Regions from separate parts of the Parashewanella sp. 2304DJ23-3 genome, predicted to be linked through region 1. Evidence: riboswitches for the same ligand, from Rfam matches in the RefSeq annotation. Region 1 holds a riboswitch; the other holds the start of a gene.
The links. Region 1 has a riboswitch for thiamine pyrophosphate ahead of thiC (phosphomethylpyrimidine synthase ThiC). Riboswitches for the same ligand answer to the same signal wherever they lie in the genome.

Region 1 (3,435 bases):
TAGCGTCATCAACTACATGATAGATTTCTGAGCCTGTAGCTTTGAATTCGTTTGATTTTTGTGTCATTCCTTCGTTAATCTCTTTCGATAGCTTTTCATAATCCGTATGACTATTAATTTCTATGCCTTTAGCTTCTAATACAGCGGCATAATCACGGACATCCTGAGTAATCTTCATCGAACAGAATTTTGGACCGCACATTGAGCAGAAGTGTGCGACTTTGGCTGACTCCTGAGGCAAGCTGTCATCATGATATTCACGAGAGGTATAAGGATCTAAACCTAGATTAAACTGATCTTCCCATCTGAATTCAAAACGAGCTTTTGAAAGTGCATTATCACGAATTTGTGCGGCTGGATGACCTTTTGCAACATCAGCAGCGTGAGCCGCAATCTTATAAGCTATTAAACCTTGTTTTACATCTTCTTTATTTGGTAAACCTAAGTGTTCTTTAGGTGTCACATAACAAAGCATTGCGACACCAAACCAGCCAATCATTGCTGCACCAATACCAGATGTGAAATGGTCATAACCCGGTGCGATATCGGTTGTCTGTGGGCCTAATGTGTAGAATGGAGCCTCATCACAGATCTCAAGTTGCTTTTCTACGTTCTCTTTGATCATATGCATTGGAATATGACCGGGACCTTCAATCATGACTTGAACATCGTACTCCCACGCAACTTTAGTGAGCTCTCCGAGTGTTTCTAGTTCTGCAAATTGTGCTTCATCATTAGCGTCAGCAATTGAGCCGGGGCGCATACCGTCACCCAGAGATAGTGCTACGTCGTATTGTGCACAAATTTCACAAATTTCTTTGAAGTGCGTATATAAAAAGCTTTCTTTATGATGACTCAAACACCACTTCGCCATTATCGAACCACCCCGAGACACGATGCCCGTCACTCGCTTGGCTGTCATTGGAACATAACGAAGTAATACACCAGCGTGAATGGTGAAGTAATCGACACCTTGTTCTGCCTGTTCAATTAACGTGTCACGATACATTTCCCACGTTAAGTCTTCAGCTACACCGTTTACTTTTTCTAAAGCTTGATAGATAGGAACGGTTCCGATTGGTACGGGTGAGTTTCTGATCAGCCATTCACGAGTTTCATGGATATATCGACCTGTAGACAAATCCATTACGTTGTCAGCCCCCCAGCGAATAGACCAAACCAGTTTTTCAACTTCTTCTTCAATCGAAGAAGTAACAGCAGAGTTTCCGATATTAGCGTTAACTTTCACTAAAAAGTTACGCCCAATGATCATCGGCTCTGATTCTGGATGATTGATATTGTTAGGAATGATTGCACGGCCTCGTGCCACTTCTTCACGGACGAATTCTGGAGTAATTGCTTCACCAATTCTGGCACCGAAACTATTTCCTGGAGTACGTTTTGCAATTTCTGAATTCGCAAATTCGGCTCTCGCCATATTTTCACGAATTGAAATGTATTCCATCTCTGGAGTCACAATACCCTGTCTTGCATAATAGAGTTGAGTTACTCGTTTACCAGCTTTAGCTCTTCTAGGTTTTGGTAAAGCTTCAAAACGTAAATGATCTAAACCATCATCAATCAGTCTTTGTTGTGTGAAGTTTGAGCTCACATTATCAAGTTCTTCGGTATCCTCTCTTTCTAAAATCCAATTACGACGGTGTTTTGGCAGACCATCTCTCACATTAATTTCTGAATGTGGATCGGAATAAGGGCCTGTACAGTCATAAACATTTATTGGTGGGTTTGGTTCAGTAATAGGCTCATCTGCAGACCCTCCAAGGATGGTATCTGTTTGTGCAATTTTCCGCATACCAACCTGAATATCTTTTCGGCTTCCTTCAACGTACGTCTTTTCTGAGTTTGGAAACTGCTCTGGTTTCAAATGATAAATAAATTCACTTGCTTGATCACGGCGCTCTCTGCGAGTGATTTTTTTAGAATTACTGTTTTCAAAATGGCCTTCACTATGAAGGCTTTCGTTCCGTGTATTGGTGTGCATAAGCAATCTCACAATCTATTAAATTAAGAAGTTGCTTGTCTGACGCCCAGTGAGGATGATTAACTGAATGGGTAAAAGCTGGCATTAGTCCTTCTTCCGTCACAGAAGAATAGATCAATTTTATAGGTATTGAGATTCCAGATTTCACTTTTGTTTCCTTCGCAGGTCTTAACCCGACAGGTTCAACGGATCCCGTGTTAACGATCTCAGCCTAATGGCACTCCGACAAGTAAAAAACTTCACAGTAGTTGTGAAGCCTTTTTAGTATAGACATATTGAATTTTTTGACACAAGCCAAATTTAACGTACAAAGCAAGAAAACTTGATGACGTTCATAGAATTGAAAGCTAAATACTTATTTTCGGCTAGCTTTTGACCAGTCGTACATATTGTATATGTGCAATGAAGGGTCGTGCTTGTGTGGAGTACGGAGTAGTGATCTGAATGTTTGGTCAAAATCCGGTAAAATATTGGTCCTTATCCAAGCTTTAAACGCTGAATTAAATTTTACATCGGTGTAACAATTACAGCCTTTTTCTACTTCATTTTTCCATTTATGTGCTTTGATCGCTTTACGCAATTCACCCGTTTTGTCAGTGATATAACAAAAAGTCAGTGCAAGTGAATACAACTCACCAATTCGCACTAAATCGTAAGCACCTGTTTCTCTTCCCTCTTTCAACTTTAAAGTAAAATAGTTTGGGCATCCGCATTCGTTGTGCACATACTCACTATCAGGATGAATGGCATCAACCGTATCGATTAATTTAACAGGGGCTTCAAGGGAAGACACGACGAGGTTACCTGGGTGAATATCTCTCATGAGAACACCTTGAAAATATAGCTCCATCAAGTCCTTACATAGTCCTTCACATTGATGTAATTCAATGACTTTCCCTTGATGAATAATATCTCTCCTAACTTCCAGTCCTGAATGTTTCGCTAACGTTATACCCTCATTGATAATGATACTAGGTACAATATGAGCATAACGACTGACAGCACGAGCTGTTTTATGTGACGAAGTGATTCTATGAGTAGAAAAAGAGCCTTTATCTCTGCGTCTTTGAAGTTCAATAAAATGACCATCATTATTCGAAATATAGGAACTACCACCGCCTTTGGGTTTATCATCAGCACTGTATGCAACACACTCTGTAGTAAACCATTCTTTTCGTCTTCTCAATGGTGCAAATTGATGTTGAGGATCGAAATACCATGTATGACCGAATTCATCTTTGAGAGTTTGAAGCCCGAACTTATTTGAAATCAAAGTTCTTGTTATAGGTGGCGCTTCAGGTACATCACCAAAAAGCGTTTCATAAAAACTAGTAAAATTTTCGCATTCATCAAACAGAGTCTGAAAAGCACTGAGGATTTCCTTGCTATTTCCTTCAAACGGCGCACTGATTGAACCAAAAAAGCGAGAGACT
Region 2 (3,435 bases), on a different contig from region 1:
TGGCGAGTGTGCTAATTCTCGGCCAGAAAGATCGACAGGCGAGCCGTATTTATCTTTATAAATATAATCACCATAAGTTGCTTCTAAATAGCCAATGCTTGCATAAAACTCTAAGTTATCTGTTGCCTGCCATTTAGCGTCTAGCTCTGCACCATAATTGTTAGAGCTGCCTGCGTTTTCAGTAAATAGAATGAAACGCTGTGGCTTTTCAGGATCTTGTTGAGACGCTGAAACTTGCTGATCTTGACGGTCCATGTAGAACACCGACAAATTGGTCGATAAGTCGTTATCTAACCAGAACGACTTCAAGCCTACTTCATAGTTATAAAGGATTTCAGTATCGAACTCTTTTTTGTCTGCAAGTTCAGCCGGTAAGCTCATATTAAAGCCGCCAGCTTTATAGCCACGAGCTACACGTACGTAAGTACTGTGTTGGTTCGATAGCTTTTTACTTAACGCAACATGACCGCCCCACATGCTTTCAGATGGCTTAAATGTGTCGCCATTGGTATCTGAATATTCGCTATTACGGCGCTCAAATCTAAGACCTGTTGAAAGGTTGTACCCATGACCTAAATTAGAGTCTAACTGTGCAAATATGGCGTAATTGGTTGCGTTATATTTAGATTGCATCACCTCATCAGGCCATGTGTTATATTCTGAATAAAGATCGTTGTCTTCTTTCAATTTCATCGTATAAACACCCACAAGCCAATCAGTAGAATCAGCGAAGATGCGCCCGTTTTCATTTGAACTGAAACGGAATTCTTGAGAGATCGTACGACGGTCGCCTTTTTTATCCCAAAGATAATCGTATTCACAAGCTTCAGGTGCTTCTGCGCTTCCGCAGTTGCGACTTGCCCAGTAATCAGGGTTCGCCCAGTCACCATCATAAGCATGTTGATGATCAGTCGTTGCGTAAGACGTAATTGAGGTTAGATTAAACGAGTTAAACCCAGTGTAATTAAGTTTTAAACTTGAACCTGTGGTCTTTTGGTTATCAGTACCCGGTTGGTCAGTGTTTGTTTTAAACCCGTTATTGTCTAATGTCCACGCATCATAACCGTTGTCAAAATCTGCGTGCAATACTGTTAAGTCTGCGGTTAAATCATCTGTCGCTAACCAACGGAGCTTAATACGGCCTGTAAACTCATCACGCTTATTGGTATCACTGCGTCCAAGGTAAGTATTATCACGGAAGCCATCTTGGTCGTGCTGTTGAATCGTTGCACGATAAAGTAGCGTCTCAGACTTATTGATAGCACCTGTGCTATAACCACTGAAAGTACGTAAATTATCGTCACCAAATGACACTTCAGCACCGTGTTCAGTTTCTGCTTCAGGATCGTTACTCTTTAAGTAAATTAAGCCTGCAAGCGCATTGGCGCCGTAACGAGTACCTTGAGGCCCACGAAGTACTTCTACTTGCTGTAGATCATACATGCTAGAAACCATACCAAGACCGGAAAGATCGATATCATCAATCACATAGCCAACAGAAGAATTCGGCGCACCTTGATAATCTTCTTGTTCGCCAACACCACGAATTTGGAAATAACGTGGGCGAGAACTACCACCTGACCAGTTAAAGTTAGCAATTGAATTCAAGACATCTTCAAAATGCTGGTTACCTTCATCTTCAATTTGTTTTGCATCGATGATGGTGGCACTTGCGGGTAATGTGAGTAGCTCTTGATTACGGAAATCCGCAGTTACTTTAATGACTTCAATATCAGTATCATTATCTTGCGCAACAGCTTGCCCAGTAAAAGCAATAGCAATAGAAAGTGCAACAGGTGACAATTTGTGGGTAAGCTTGTGGCTTAACGATTTTTTGGAAAACATGGGACCTCAAAATTAACAATTTGAGATCCGGCTGAGTGCGATCAGTAATAAATTAATACATAAAACAACTCAACAGGGTGGCTGTTGAGATAAGTATTTTTCCATTCCTACGCCGGTATAAGCCGGATCAGGTTCTAAGGGTGTAATCTCAGTTTGAGAAAATCTCAAACACCCCTTGGTCGCACCAATTATAACTGAATGCTGTAAACTGTTAACAAAAATTAAAGCCAAAACATAAAAAATGGGAGAAAAACCTATATTTTCTCCCATTATCAATCATATCTGTGATGTTAAATTGTTCGATTAGATGATCGCTGGAATACCTTTAATCATGCCTACCGCAAGCATGGCCGCTAAACAGATAACGAATGCTAGGCCAGGAATGACGATTCTATCAACGAAAGATAGATTTTTTGGTCTTTCTTTGTCACCAATTAGACCGTTGTTGTCGAGGAACATAGTCAGTGCCCACGCTAACACAGGGTTAGAAACAAAAGCGGCAAAGATACAAATGCCGGCTGCTTGACTGCTGACACTGTCTTTAACCATTTGTAGACCTGCTTCTAGAAGAGGTAAAAATACACCCACTAATAGAGCGATCGACATTACTGGACGCCATACTGCCACATCCATTGGGTAACCTGAAATGGCAACCACAATACACATTAAACCGAGTAAAATAGCACCTGCTGGAATCGGGCGTTTAGCAATAGCGGCTGGGATCATATAAGTACCCCAAGATGAAGTGATGTTACCACCACCAACCGCAGTACCAACGATTTGACGTAAAGAGCACGTAGTCATTGTGTCATCAACGTCCATCAGTACTTTATCTGCACCTTTTGGATAGTTCAGCTCTTGGAAAATACGGTGTCCTAAGAAGTCTGGTGACCACATCGCAACCGCTAGAATGGCAAAAGGTAATGAGGCGATGAAGTGAGACAAGTTAGGTAAACCCAGTTGCCAACCCGTTTCAGTTGAACCCCACCAGTAAACAGGATTCAGGTTTGGTAGACCTGGAGCGGTAACAAATTCTAAATCAAGACCGGCACCTAGAGCGAAAGCTAGAATAATAGCAGTAATGCTACAAAGAGGAATCGCAAGCCAGCGTTTTTCTACTTTAGCTAAAAAGGCGTAAATCACCACATTAACCAACAGAATTACGAACGCTACATAAGAAAGTGAGTAATCCAAAGCATGCTTTACTTGTAAGCCAGCTGACCAATCAAATAAAGAGGTGATTTGGCTCTTAGCACCCATGAACCCAAGGTAAACCAGTAAACCGCCTGCGACACCACTGCTGGTTAAATTAACAAGCCGAGAGCCACCCTTTAGCCAACTGAGAATTAACCCAAAGACGCCAATTAAGATTGCTAATGCTAATGGATGTGCTCCAGCAAGGGCGATGGTACCAATGAGTGGGATCATTGGCCCATGATTACCCCCAAGATTGGCTCTTGGATTGATAAAACCAGAACTGACAACGCAGAAAAGTAATGCAGGGATAAGCATTTCAACGCGCATAACTTGGATGGCGAAATCTGCACCTAAATTAACGTTAGGCCATTTTTCGGTTAAGCCCGAAGCCCA

Region 2: linked by a shared signal. The riboswitch ahead of AC1EU2_RS00830 (TonB-dependent receptor) and the one ahead of thiC (phosphomethylpyrimidine synthase ThiC) in region 1 are both predicted to bind thiamine pyrophosphate.

What each region holds. Positions count from the first base shown of each region.
Region 1 is NZ_JBWQOH010000003.1:160,087-163,521, forward strand. It holds gene AC1EU2_RS08740 (bifunctional hydroxymethylpyrimidine kinase/phosphomethylpyrimidine kinase) at 1-9, opposite strand, end outside; gene thiC (phosphomethylpyrimidine synthase ThiC) at 1-2,002, opposite strand, end outside; TPP riboswitch at 2,140-2,237, opposite strand; gene AC1EU2_RS08750 (hypothetical protein) at 2,358-3,435, opposite strand, start outside.
Region 2 is NZ_JBWQOH010000001.1:180,410-183,844, reverse strand. It holds gene AC1EU2_RS00830 (TonB-dependent receptor) at 1-1,845, opposite strand, end outside; TPP riboswitch at 1,933-2,031, opposite strand; gene AC1EU2_RS00825 (DUF3360 family protein) at 2,149-3,435, opposite strand, start outside.